Regions from separate parts of the Motilimonas sp. 1_MG-2023 genome, predicted to be linked through region 1. Evidence: predicted binding sites of a transcription regulator. Region 1 holds the regulator's gene; the other holds the start of a gene.
What was found. Region 1 encodes sigma-54, which starts transcription at its own class of promoters, with help from an activator protein. Its sites were predicted from a motif close to GTTGGCACGNNNNTNGNNT; they were not measured.

Region 1 (7,290 bases):
GCCATGCCGGTGGTATTCATAACTGGTTTGTCCAAAGTAACCAAGGTGACTTTAAAGACATGTTGCGCCAGTTAGGCACGGGTTTGTATGTGACTGAGCTAATGGGGCAAGGGGTTAACGCTGTATCGGGTGATTACTCTCGTGGCGCAGCGGGCTTTTGGGTTGAAAACGGTGAACTGGCTTTCCCGGTTCATGAAATCACTATTGCAGGTAACTTGAAAGACATGTTTATGGGGATTCAGGCCGTTGGCAGTGATATCGATACGCGCAGCAGTCTGCAAACAGGCTCGGTGCTGATTGATAATATGAAGATCGCGGGCAGTTAATTGTTATCGCTCGCCTTAAATGAAGCGTAAATAAAACTGAACAACATCCTCAGATTTATACTGGGTTGAGATTAAAAGGCCGTGGCGTTACTCGTGACGGCCTTTTTATTTACAGGAGAGGTTGAATTCTAGGCTCGTAAAAAGATCGTCGCCATGCCTAAAAATGAAAACAGTCCGACGACATCGGTTACCGTAGTGAGCGCCATACCGCCCGCAAGGGCAGGGTCTATTTTAAGTTTGTTCATGATCAGTGGAATACAAACGCCGGCCAAGCCTGCTACCGATAAGTTGATGAACATGGCTCCTGCGATCACGTAACCAATATTCACATCGCCTTTCCAAATAACTACCGCCACAGCCACAAGTAGCGCCCAAATTAAGCCATTTAATAAACCGATGGCGGCTTCTTTCATAATCAAAGTGCGGGCGTTCGAGTCACCGATGTGGCCAACCGCCATGCCGCGAATAACCAGTGCCAAGGTTTGATTGCCGGCGATACCGCCCATGCTGGGGACGATGGTCATTAACACGGCTAGGGTGGCGATTTCAGATAAGGTGGCTTCAAACATATTAGACACAGACGAGGCCAGTAATGCCGCGCCTAAATTAACGGTTAACCAAATGGTGCGGCGCTTGGTACTTTTTAAAATAGGCGCAAAGGTATCCTCATCATCATCCATCCCCGCCATCCCCATCATTTTGTGGTCGGCGTCTTCACGGATAATATCGACCACGTCATCGATAGTGATACGTCCAAGTAGGCGATCATCTTGATCGACCACGGGCGCACTGATTAAATCTCGGCGTTCAAATATTTTGGCCACTTCGATTTCTGCCATGGCAACGGGGATGCTTTTACGGCTGTTATCCATCACGTCCATTACGGTGGATGCGGGATCGACCGTGAGCAAGGTGGCTAATGCAACTTCACCAATGAGCTTATCGTGTTTATTGACCACATAGAGGGCATCGGTGGCCTCTGGTAGCTCACCTTTCAAACGCAAATAGCGTAACACCACATCGATAGTGACATCAGGTCTGAGTGTGATGGTGTCGGTGTTCATCACGCTACCTGCTGTATCTTCAGGATAGCCTAAGGCTTGCTCTAGACGGTGTCGGTCTTGCGCATCCATTTGCGATAGTACGTCTTGATAGGCCGAGTCGTTTAGACCACTAAGAACGTAGGCAAGATCGTCGGTGTCCATGCCTTCGGTTGCGGCAACCAGGTTTTCCGTATCCATTAGGGCGAGGATACTGTCTCGAGCATCTTCATTTAGCTCTTCTAGGATCTCACCTTGCTGCTCTGAGTCGGTGAGTTGCCAAATATTTTTACGCTCAGCGTGGGGGCAGGATTCAAGTAGTAAGGCAATATCTTCAGGGGGGAGTTGCTGTAACATGCGGCGAACATGAACAAACATACCACTGCTTAACGCTTTGTTAACTTCGACTAGGCGCTCATGTGTGCTCAAGTTGACTAGATTATCTAGCATCCGCTTTTCCCCTTGTTTGCCGTTATCAATAGGCGATAACTAATTAATTTTATTTATTATTCTTCTTCTTCAAATTTATCTTCTATCAGTTGTCTTACTGCTTCTAATGCGCATTTGGCATCGGCCCCTTCGGCTTGAATGACGATTTGTTGGCCTTGACAGGTTTCTAGCATGAGTAAGCCCATCACACTGGCTGCAGAGGCGGATTTGTCGCCGTGGACTAAGGTAACTGTCGCGTCAAATTTTAGCGCTAACTCTGCCAGTTTTACAGCCGCTCGTGCATGTAAGCCCAATTTGTTCTTTATGGTGATATGTTGCTCTAGCTGTAACATTTAACGTTTTTCCAAGGTGCGATGACGAACTTGCACTTGTTGTTCGTGGCGAAAGAATTCGGCGATTTTCTCGGCGATAAATACCGATCTGTGTTGGCCGCCCGTACAACCGATAGCGATAGTGACATAGCTGCGGTTATTGCGTTCAAGATGAGGCAGCCAAGTGCCAATCAAATTCTCTATTTGCCAGATAAACTTCATCACTAATGGCTGCTCTGTTAAGTAGTGTTGAACTTCAGCATCGAGTCCGGTTTGTGGTTTAAGCTCGGGGATCCAATGTGGATTAGGTAGAAAGCGCGCATCAAACACATAGTCTGCATCTTTTGGTAAGCCATTTTTAAAACCAAATGATTCAATGACTAATACCAATTCATGACTTTTTTGGCCGAGTACTCGTTGTTTTACCAACTCACTCAGCTCATGGATTGACATATCACTGGTATCAATGCGTAAATCGGCCGACTCAGAGATAGGCTCGAGCAAGGTGGTTTCTTGATCTATCGCTTGAGATAGCGATAGCTGCATTTTTGCTAGTGGATGTAAACGCCTGGTTTCACTGTAGCGACGTACCAAAATACTGCTACTGGCATCAAGAAATAAGGTGGTGAGATCAACCGATGCTTTGAGATCCTTAATGACGTGGTGTAATTCATTTTGGTCAAGGGGCAGGTTACGCACATCGATGCTAACCGCCACGGCATCGTAATTATCTTTAAGACTAGTAATTAAATCGGGTAGTAAGGGTAATGGCAGGTTATCGACGCAGTAATAGCCTAGGTCTTCCAATACTCTTAAGGCAACGGTTTTGCCTGATCCGGAGCGGCCACTGACGATGGTGAGTTTCATATTGCTCCCGTTATGACACGCAAATGAGTTCGAATAACTCCGCATCTGTTTTAGCCGCGCGAAGTTGGCGACAAATTTGTTTATCAGAAAGTTTACCAGCGATAAGTGACAAGGTTTTTAAATGTTGGCTACACTGGCTTTCTGGGACGAGAACGGCGAACAATAAATCAACGGGTTGATTGTCGATGGCACTAAAGTCTATCGCGGTCTCACATTGGATGAAAACGCCGGTAACAGGGTAATCATCACTGATACGAGCGTGGGGGATCGCAATACCCGCTCCAACACCTGTGGTGCCAAGGCGCTCACGCGTTAGTAGGTTTTCAAACACTACTTTAGGGTCAATATTGAGTTTTTGTCCTGCTAACTCACTGATGATTTCCAGTGCTTTTTTCTTGCTTGAACAAGAGACTGCACTCAAGGTGCAGTCTGGGGCTAATAATTCTTTTATATCCATATTTAAATTTAAGACTGTTTCAGCTTTTCCTTGTGTTTGATCACTTGGCGATCAAGTTTGTCAACTAACGAATCAATCGCGGCATACATATCTGTGTCTTGGGAGTTAGCAAATACTTCTCCGCCTGACAGGTGTAACTTGGCTTCAGCTATTTGATTCAACTTTTCGACGTTTAATATCACTTGTGCTGAGTTAATGCTATCAAAATGACGCTCTAATTTAGATAACTTAGTTTCAACGTAACTGCGCATTGAATCGGTGATGTCGATATGGTGGCCAGATAGATTAATTTGCATAAACATTCTCCTGTTGCAGCCTAAAGTAGGCTCTTACGTTGGTTGGAAGGCGGGATGTTCAAAGACTCGCGATATTTAGCGATGGTTCTTCGCGCAACCTTTATGCCTTGGTCAGCAAGCAGTTGAGTAATTTTACTGTCACTTAGGGGCTTAGCAGGGGTTTCTGCTGCCACTAATTTTTTAATTAAGGCCCTAATGGCGGTGGATGAACATTCGCCACCACTTTCTGTTGCAACATGGCTAGAGAAGAAATACTTCAACTCAAAGATGCCACGCGGCGTGTGCATGAACTTTTGCGTGGTGACACGCGAAATAGTGGACTCGTGCATTTCCACGGCTTCCGCGACATCGTTTAATACCATGGGTTTCATTGCTTCATCGCCGTATTCAAAAAAAGCAACTTGATGCTGTACGATACAGTTGGCCACTTTTAATAAGGTGTCATTACGGCTTTCTAAGCTTTTAATAAACCATTTGGCTTCTTGTAAATGTGAACGAATAAACTGACTGTCATCGGTGTTTTTAGTTTGTTTGGCAAAAGAAGCGTATTGATCATTAACGCGAATTTTGGGCATGCAATCTGGGTTTAGTTCGACGACCCAGCGACCTGATTTTTTTTGCACCGAGACATCTGGAACTATATATTGAGCGTCCATTTCAACAATCGCATTGCCTGGTCTTGGCTCTAAGGTATGGATCAGGCGCATGACTTCGCGTAGATCGTCTTCTTTTAGCTTAGTTTTACGGCTTAGAGTACGAAAGTCACGATTAGCGAGTAAATCCATATGCTCGTTGATCACCATTATGGCTTCTTCTAACCAGAGAGTGCCTTTTTCGATTTGATTCAGCTGGATTAACATGCATTCTTGCGCGGAACGAGCACCAACGCCGAGAGGATCAAAATGCTGCAATCGTTTAAGTACGGCTTCAACTTCGTCGAGCTCAACATCAAGAAAGTCAGAGGAGACACTATCTAATATATCTTCGCTAGAGACAGTCAAATAACCAGATTCGTCAATGGCATCGATAATGGCAAAGGCGATAGCGCGATCAGTTTCACTAAAGGGGGTTAACTCCATTTGCCAGATGAGGTGGTCATGTAGGTTAGCTGAGGTTTCACCTTGATAAATAAAATCGGCATCATCGCCACCTGAGCCGACACCTGAAGTGCTTGAACCTGTGCCCGTGGTAAAGGTGTCATCCCATGTTGAGTCTGTGGGAAGATCATCAGGAATGTCATTCTGCGCCATGGCCTCCGACGTTTCGAGTTGGCTAGATGTGTCGTTATCGTAGCTTTGCTCTTCGTTACCGTGGTCGTTTTCTTCTACTTCTAACAGCGGATTTGACTCAAGGGCTTCTTGAATTTCTTGCTGTAAATCTAATGTAGAAAGCTGCAACAAGCGAATAGCTTGTTGTAGCTGAGGGGTCATGGTTAACTGCTGACCTAAACGCAACTGTAGGGTTGGCTTCATTAAATTCCTGTTAGATATAAATCTTTAGATAACGGTTGTTACCTATAAAAACTATAGCTTGAATTGATCGCCTAGGTAGACTCGTTTTACTTGTTCGTTTTGTAAAATGTCTTCTGGCTTGCCAGCGGCAATCATTTCTCCATGACTCACTATATAGGAATATTCACATACATCTAGTGTTTCCCTCACATTATGGTCAGTGATTAATACGCCTAAGCCTCTGTCTCGTAAGTGTTCTATGATTTTTTTTATATCTATTACAGAGATAGGATCAACCCCAGCAAATGGCTCATCAAGTAAGATGAATTGAGGATCTGCTGCGAGTGCTCTGGCGATTTCAACGCGGCGTCTTTCGCCGCCAGAAAGGGACATCCCTTTACTATTTTTTATATGGGTAATATGAAATTCTTCAAGTAACTCGTTCAGTCTATCTTGTTTTTGTTCCGTGGATAGCTCATCTCGAACTTCTAGGATTGCCATGATATTTTGCGCGACCGTAAGGCGACGAAAAATAGAAGCTTCTTGTGGCAAGTAGCCAATTCCCTTCTGCGCGCGCACGTGCATTGGTTGGCTAGAAATTTCTTCATCATCAATAAATATCTGGCCTTCATCGCGCTTTACTAAACCGACTACCATGTAAAATGTTGTCGTTTTACCTGCACCATTGGGGCCGAGTAAACCAACAATTTGCCCCGTGTTCACTTGTAAACTAACGCCATTTACTACACGACGATTCTTATAACTTTTCGCTAAGTCTTTTGCTTGGAGTAATGCCATTATTGCGCCGCTTTATCTGTTGATTTATCTGATGACTTTGAGTTTTTCTTGCTATCGACTTGAGCGGGTAAAAATACGGTTCGGGTTTGAGTCTCGCCTTTTTTACCTTCAATCTGGCGTGTCTCAATGTTGTAGGTGATAGTTTCAGCGGTGTAGTTACTGTCTAACTGCTTTAAAGAGGCATTTTGGCTCAAGATTATCTGGTTATTTTTTTTGAGGTAACGAATTTTTTTTGCCTTTGCTTCTACTGGTTTACCATCATCCATCATTTGATAAAAAGTCGCTGGATTGCCAGTCGCAATCATTTCTTCTTCGCCGGGCTTATGGCGGATGCCAACCAATTTATTGGCGGTGAGCTTAATTGTTCCTTGTGTCACCACGACGTTACCTAAAAAAGTGGTGGTGTTACTGTCTAGGTCGGCTGTATTGGAATTGGCTCGGATAACAATTTCTTGCTCTGAGTCAGACTTAAGCGCGTAAGTAGGAGCACTTAGTAATACCAGTGATGCTAGTAATAATTTAAGGTTTTTCATTTAAATAAGTCGCCGTTACTTGGTTTAATAAACTGATGGTTTTACCTGATAGTTGACCAAATAATCCCGTGCCTGTTTGTTGCATTTGCTCTCCATATAAGGTGACTAAGTCATCTGAATGGATTTCATTCTTTATTAAATCTAGGGTGAGCTTGTCGGTGGTGATCAGATTTATGTGTTGGTCATGGGTCAAATTAGTGATGGTAACGTTGTTACTTAGTTCAAAGGTGTGCTGATCGAACAGAATGCCGTCGTCTCCGGTAATTTGCCACTGAGTTTGATCTTCATTGCGAAAAAGTAATAAAACAGGTTTCGCAAATACTGTCTTTAAGTCTTGTTGGTAATAATGCATTTGGGTGGCAAAAAGCCGGTAGTCAATTTTTCCTGCTTGGGTAAAGACAGCTCCTTTGACTTCATTAGCGATAAAGTAAGCTTCAGAAGGATCGCGCTCAGCAATAGGCGCTTCAGTGTGTTTAAAAAACTGCCAAGCGCCAAGAGAAACCATAAATAGTACGGATAACCAGATGTTGAGCTTTTTCATACACTGGTACCTTGTGCATGAGCCAACTCTCCACGAGCGTGCAATAGTAGATCGCAAAGCTCGCGCACAGCACCAAAGCCGCCTTTTATTGTTGTAACATAGTCAGCTTGTTGCTGCACTATTGGGTGTGCATCCGCTACGGCTACTGCTAAGCCAACCTGATTCATCACGGGTAAATCAATCACGTCATCACCGATATAAGCGACTTCATCCGGGTTAA
Region 2 (7,290 bases), on a different contig from region 1:
TTCATTGGCCACCAACGCCCGAACCGCTTTCACTAAATCTTCGTCTTTATGCAAATCAGGTAAATTGAAATGGCCATCTTTGATACCAAAATCCAACTCATCACCCGAGTCTGCAGCGACTAACCGTAGATCATCATCACCTGACAATGACCCTACTGCACCGCCCATTTCAAAATCTTCCTTGTCAATCGACTCAGGGTAAAGCAGTTTCTTAAGCATAGGTCTGATAATGGCAAATACCACTATTAAAATAACCAGCATTGAGCCGCCGAAGCGCAACATTTGATAAAACTGATCAGACTGCCAAAATGGAGGTGGCTCGATATTGTCCAATTCAGGACGATTGAACGGCACGGTCACCACTTCTAAAATGTCACCGCGATTCACATCAAACCCTAAACCACCTTGTAATAGGCGACGAATACTGGCGAGCTGCTCTTGGGTTCTTGGCACGCGAGTGACTGCACCTTCAGCGCCGGCTTCAGTTTGATAATCAACAGCAACCGACACAGTTAGACGACGCACAAAGCCACTTTGTTGACGAGAATGACTAATGGTCGTGTCTAACTCATAGTTTCGGGTGGCTTCTTTATGGCTACTGCCCGGTGCGCCTCCGCCATTCCCCCCTGTCGCGTCTTGAGGAATATTTGCATCCATCGGCGGCTGGTTGGTTAACGCCCCCGGAACATCAGCACCATCACCGCCGACGGTTGAGTTTTCAACGGTCATCTCACTACGCAATGCAGGTATATCGGGGTTATAGCGTTTCTGGGTTTGCTCTACCGCAGTGAAGTCCATAGTCACATCAACTTCTGCGGTATAGTTATCGAAACCGACCACTGGAATTAAAATTGAGTCGATTTTATTTTTGTATTCCTCTTCCCGTTTGCGCTCTAATTCAAATTCTTTACGGCTTTTAGCCGCTAACGGGTCTTGGCTACCTGAATTGAGCAAGCGACCACGTTGGTCGGTAACGGTAACACGAGATGGTTCAAGGTTTTGTACTGCTGACGATACCATGTCGACAATGGAATCCACTTCTTCTTGGGTCAGGCTATCGGCGCGGCTAACCGTCAATACTACCGTTGCACTGGCTTTTTGTTCACGACGCGTAAATACATTTTCTTTTGGAACTGCAAGTAACACTTGCGCTTTTTGCACATTTCTCATGGCTTGAATAGCAAGGGCTAGCTGACGCTCTCGACTTAGTTTCAAGCGTTCACTTTCAAGACGTTGGCTGACGCCAAAGCCCATGTCTTGCATTAAAATCTCATCGCCTTTTTCATCAACCGGGCCGACCCCGTTTCGCGTCAAGCGTAACTTAATTTGTTGATAATCTTCAGCCACCACTAAAATAGTGTTGCCTTCTAGCTGATATGGGATTTTTTCTTGATCTAAAAAATCGAGGGTAGTGATCAGTTGCTCTGTTTGAAAATTACCTAATGGACGGTAGTCAGGTGCTTTACCCCAGAACCATAAAATAACCACAATAGCTAAAACAATAGCCAGACCAATAATAATGGTGACTTGACGCAATACGTCAACATTACCGAGCATCGCCAAAGGAGAGCTTTTTTGCTCGCCTTGCTCGAGTTGATCAGTTTGACTCATGGCTGTGCTACCGCCGCCTACCATTAAGTCTGTATTTTGATTTGCTTCAGCCACTTAAATGATTCCTTACTACACTGGCATACTCATGATTTTTTATAATACGCTTCAACCATCTTGTTACGCACTTGTATTAACTTTACTTCAGTCACTTAAATAATGCTTGGCTACACTGGCATACTCATGATGTCTTTATATGCCTCAACCATCTTATTACGCACTTGTACCGTTGCTTCAAAAGCAACGCTGGATTTACTGGCAGCAATCATAACATCGCCCAAGCTGACATCGCGGTCACCCATCTCAAAGCGGTTTCGTAACTCACCTGTATTCTGCTGTAAGCCATTTACATTGTCGATAGCCTGTTTCAGAAGTTGTGAGAAGTCCCCTTGTGCAGACTGGGTAGCGGGGAGTTGCGATTCTAAACCTTTTGCTTGAACGGATAAGGCTTGCATTTCATTGAAAAGGGATGATGTATCTGAAATATTCATACTGACCTCTGTAATATGCCTGTCAAATTGTTGACTAAAGCCCTGTTCGGCCTGTCGTTATATTAATAAAAGCAATTTTCAGGCCAAAATAAAAAAGACGGCCTCGCCGTCTTTTTTGTTATTTTAAATCAGCTAGTTATTAATTATATAGCCATTCCCATTTCTTTCATTCGAGCCAATTTGTAACGCAGTGTTCGCGGGCTAATCCCGAGCTTTTCAGCTACATCTTTCCGTTTCCCATCACAGGCTTTTAAGGCATCAAGAATAATAAGATGTTCTTGCTGTTTTAGTTCATCGCCCAGTTTTTCCTCGACGATGGCCGTAGAGCCAGTATCACTATTATTTTGTGCGATAAATGCTGTTGAGCTAAATGGACTTTGCTGCTCGCCGGCTTGACCTGCTGCGCTCAATTCGTCTTCTAATATCAAGTGGTCAATATCTATATCGGTACCACCAGATAATATCAAGGCGCGTTGCACCACGTTTTCCAATTCGCGAACATTACCCGGCCAAGGATAATGGGTAAGACGGTGCGCCGCTGCGTCTAAAATTTTCGGTGTTCGCTCTGAGTTGGCATGGCGCTGTAACAAATGCTCCGTCAAAGGAATAATATCACCTGGACGTTGACATAGAGGTAACCATTGCAATGGGAACACGTTCAATCGATAGTAAAGATCTTCACGGAATAACCCATCTTTAACCGCTTGTTTTAAATCTCGGTTACTGGTGGCTAAAACCCGAACGTCTAGTTTCACTGTTTTACGACCACCTAAACGCTCGACCTCTTTTTCTTGCAGCACGCGCAGCAACTTAGATTGTAGACTTTGCGCCATCTCGGTGATTTCATCGAGTAAGATAGTGCCACCTTGCGCTTGTTCAAACTTACCCGGGCACGCTTGCACTGCGCCAGTAAATGCCCCTTTTTCGTAACCAAACAGGGTCGCTTCCAGCATATTTTCTGGGATTGCTGCGCAGTTTATCGCCACAAAAGGCTGATCAGCGCGTGGTGACATATCATGAATATAGCGAGCCATGATTTCCTTACCCGCGCCGCTTGGGCCAGTCACCATTACCGATGCATCGCTTTTGGCAACCTTAGCGGCAAGGTTTAATAGCGCTTCGGTACTCGGATCGCCATACACGGGCGTGCATTTTTCACATTTTTGCGCTGGCGCATAACGGCTAACTTGATTTAGTAGTACTTCAGGAGCAAAAGGCTTAGCCAAATAATCAATCGCGCCTTCGCGCATGGCTTTAACGGCATCATCAATGGTGGCATAGGCCGTCATCAGCAACACCGGAACTTCTGCATACTTGGCTTTAATATTTTGTAACAAGGTTAAACCCGACATGCCGCCCATTTGTATATCACTAATGACCAAGTCAAATTTACGACGGCTTAGCTGCACTAATGCCGCCTCTCCACTATCGGCTTCGGTACATTCGTAACTGGCTAACAATAAGGTATCGACTAACGCTTCACGTAAGCCTGCATCATCTTCAACCACTAAAATTTGTGCTGTAGACATAAGGTTATCCTCCTACTACTTGCGCTGGCACACTGGCGATTGCATGTAAGGGTAAACATAAAGTAAAGCAACTGCCCTGCCCCACCACTGACGTCACTTTCATTTCACCTTCATGGGCTTTTGCTACCGATTGCACCACGGCTAGCCCTAACCCCGTGCCCTGCGGTTTAGTGGTATAGAAGGGCTGAACAATTTCGGGGAGTTGCTCTGGCGCGATACCTGGACCATTATCTAACACGCTGATTTCCACTTGTGAGTCAGCATTACAACTGGCACGCAAATGAATTTTTGCGCCGCTGCCACAGGCTTGCAACGCATTATGGATCAAGTTTCCGATAGCGCTAGCCAAGGCATTTTTATTGGCGAGTAGATAAAGATCTGGGTCAGGTAACGCAATGCTTAAGCTAGCATTGGCTCGCTCCATCATCGCATCACAGCCTTGCTTCACTTCTTGTAATAAACTTTGAATTGAAATGTCTGCGACAACTTGCTTTTCACCGCTGCGGGCAAATAACAACATATCAGTCACTTGGGTTTCTAAGTCTTGCAGGCGGCTCATTAGCTTTTTCTGAAAATTGACACGAGACGTTTCAGGCAAGCTGGTACTGCCTAAGTTAGCGGCATACAACATGGCCGCTGATAACGGGGTGCGGATTTGGTGCGCTAACGAGGCCACCATATTACCAAGGGCTGATAAGCGCTTCATCTGCGCCATTTTATCTTGCAGTTCACGGGTTTGAGTAAGGTCGGTTAAGGAAATCAACTGCCCAGAAAAACCTTCGAGAGGAGAAATAGACAGTTGAATTTTACGTCCATTGACCAAAGATACTTCATGGCCATCATCAGCTTGAGGCGCAAAAGCACGGCGAATGATATTAAACCAAAACTCACCAACCAGAGGGTCACCTAACAAGTCAATGGCAACTGGATTAGCTTGAGTCACCAGACCATTATTGTCGAGCAAGATCACGCCAGAGGGCAGTAAATCGAATACGTTAGCCAAGGAGCAATGTTGTGCCCTTAACATGGCAAGCTCACCGGCAAATTCTTCTTTCGCTAATGTCGTTTCTATCACAGTCAAAACCCTGGCGCTTATAAACTTATAGCTTGATAATGCTAGTTTCGTGCCAGAATTTTAAACTGTTATATTTTAGTCAGATAGACAATAAATGAAGCCGTAAAACAACTGTTACTCTTTTGAAGAAAGGCTGTATTTCTTCATTTTTTCAACTAAGGTGGTACGTCGCATACCTAATTGCTCAGCGGCGCGAGCAACCACGCCTCCTTGCTGGTCAAGCGCTTGGCGGATCATATCCACTTCAAACTCTGCCAACATATCTTTCAAATTGACACCTTCTTCAGGCAACGCCGAGGCAGCACTACTTTGAAACCCTTCGCTCAGCAAATCAAACTCATCTTCGGTTGGCTCTTGTGCTGTTTTCGTGTTCGCCTGCTTTTCGTTACCGTAGTCATCGTTAAAAATACTTAGCAAAGCTTCACGCTCAGCGAATGCACTGGGCAACTCCATGGTTGCATCTTCGGTTTCCAGGTGGCGATATTTAGCGGGCAGCTCTGCCACATCCACAATCTTGTTCGGGTGCAGTATCAACAAGCGCTCAACCAAATTTGATAACTCACGTACATTACCCGGCCAAGAATGTAGCATTAAAGATTCAATGGCGCGTTGCGTAAAACGCAGTGTGGCGTTGTGCATGGTTTCATGGCGGGCCAATAACTCTTGTAGCAATAAAGGCACATCATCTTCACGCTCACGTAAAGCAGGTGTTTCAATCGGGAACACATTAAGGCGATAGAATAAATCTTCACGGAATCGCCCTTGTGCAATCATGTCTTCAAGGCCTTGATGCGTCGCCGCGATGACTCGCACATTAGCATGTAACGATTTAGCGCCGCCAACACGTTCAAAGGTACGCTCTTGTAATACTCGCAGCAGCTTCACTTGCATCGGCATTGGCATGTCACCAATTTCATCCAGAAATAAGGTGCCGCCTTCAGCTAATTCAAAGCGCCCCTTGCGCGCCGCAAAAGCGCCAGTAAATGCGCCTTTTTCATGGCCAAACAACTCACTTTCCAGCAGGTCTGGTGGGATAGCGCCACAGTTAACCGGTACAAAAGGGCCATTTTTACGATCTGACATTTCATGGACCGCGCGAGCAACCACCTCTTTACCGGTACCTGACTCACCTAAAATCAACACACTGGCCGCAGTGCCCGCTACCTGCTCAATTAAATGGCGCACCTCTTGAATGGCATCGCCCTTGCCCACCAGCATTTTTAATAAATACGAGTTTTGGCTTTGATCTTTAAGCTCACCGATTTGACTCAAATAAGACTGGCACTGATGCAGCAAGCGCGTCAGTTGATCGTAACTAAATGGCTGACTTAACCGACCTAAATAATTTGCTGCATCTAAATCAAGGCTTTCGCACACCCCAACAAAGGGTAACTGTGGATGCTGCTGGACAATTTCAAGAGCTTTTGACGGCGGTATCTCACCCAAAAGGACGCCTTTATATCGAGTAATGATTTCAACTTGATCCAAATCGGCTAAATGCTCAGACTCCTCCCCAATAAAGGATAAAATCGTTTGCAGTAACCGTTGGTTCTCTTCGTTACTGTCGATAATCAACACAGATAAAGGTGCGGCCATTGGATATCCTCATAAACTCAAACCGCTGGAAAATTGACTAAAGGCGGTTTATTGACGCACCCATTCTAGAGGATCTGAATCAGACTACAAGTTCAGAACCGAACATTAGTCACAAATTTGACGTTGATTAGATAATTGACGCTTAATTGGTCGAACGAACCCTTTATCATCAATAAACTGAGTACCTATACTGACACTGTTGGTATAAATAATGCAAAATAAGACAAATTGAGTTGTTCTACTGGTGTGTATAGGCACCCTCTAAAATAAGCGATGCAATAGTATGTTTAATAACAAAAACATTTTAATTACAGGTGGTACAGGTTCTTTTGGTAAAAAATGCATTGAAATACTTTTAGCCAAGTATCAGCCTAAAAAAATCATCGTCTATTCAAGAGATGAACTTAAACAATTTGAAATGCAGCAAGACTTCAGTCAGCCATGTATGCGTTACTTCATCGGTGATGTACGAGATGGCGAGCGACTAAGACGCGCGATGAAAGGGGTTAATTACGTTATTCACGCAGCGGCTTTAAAGCAAGTTCCTGCTGCTGAATACAACCCAATGGAGTGCATTAAAACCAATATCAATGGGGCTGAAAATGTCATAAACGCCGCCTTAGATAATGAAGTCTGTAAAGTGATCGCCCTTTCAACCGATAAAGCGGCAAACCCAGTTAACCTTTACGGGGCAACGAAACTTGCCTCGGATAAGCTATTTGTTGCCGCCAATAATATGGCGGGTGGCCATAAAACCGTTTTTTCAGTCGTGCGCTATGGCAATGTGGTTTGTTCGCGAGGTTCGGTAGTGCCCTTTTTTCAAAAGTTAATAGATGATGGAGCCACAGAGCTTCCCATCACTCATGAAGACATGACCCGTTTTTGGATTACCTTGCCCCAAGGGGTCGATTTAGTGCTAAAAAGCTTTGAACGCATGCTTGGCGGTGAAATTTTTGTGCCTAAGATCCCATCAGTTAAAATCACCGAACTC

Region 2: the regulator sigma-54 is predicted to act here: its motif matches at 4,742-4,760, upstream of Q4519_RS04685 (PAS domain-containing sensor histidine kinase).

The regions. Positions count from the first base shown of each region.
Region 1 is NZ_JAUOPX010000001.1:131,177-138,466, forward strand. Features, by position in the region: gene pmbA (metalloprotease PmbA) at 1-326, shown strand, start outside; gene mgtE (magnesium transporter) at 455-1,816, opposite strand; gene Q4519_RS00575 (HPr family phosphocarrier protein) at 1,873-2,148, opposite strand; gene rapZ (RNase adapter RapZ) at 2,149-2,994, opposite strand; gene ptsN (PTS IIA-like nitrogen regulatory protein PtsN) at 3,005-3,451, opposite strand; gene hpf (ribosome hibernation promoting factor) at 3,460-3,747, opposite strand; gene Q4519_RS00595 (RNA polymerase factor sigma-54) at 3,768-5,219, opposite strand; gene lptB (LPS export ABC transporter ATP-binding protein) at 5,271-5,996, opposite strand; gene lptA (lipopolysaccharide transport periplasmic protein LptA) at 5,996-6,529, opposite strand; gene lptC (LPS export ABC transporter periplasmic protein LptC) at 6,516-7,070, opposite strand; gene kdsC (3-deoxy-manno-octulosonate-8-phosphatase KdsC) at 7,067-7,290, opposite strand, start outside.
Region 2 is NZ_JAUOPX010000006.1:57,123-64,412, reverse strand. Features, by position in the region: gene fliF (flagellar basal-body MS-ring/collar protein FliF) at 1-1,665, opposite strand, end outside; gene fliE (flagellar hook-basal body complex protein FliE) at 1,776-2,099, opposite strand; gene Q4519_RS04690 (sigma-54 dependent transcriptional regulator) at 2,243-3,628, opposite strand; gene Q4519_RS04685 (PAS domain-containing sensor histidine kinase) at 3,633-4,655, opposite strand; gene Q4519_RS04680 (sigma-54 dependent transcriptional regulator) at 4,818-6,299, opposite strand; gene pseB (UDP-N-acetylglucosamine 4,6-dehydratase (inverting)) at 6,583-7,290, shown strand, end outside.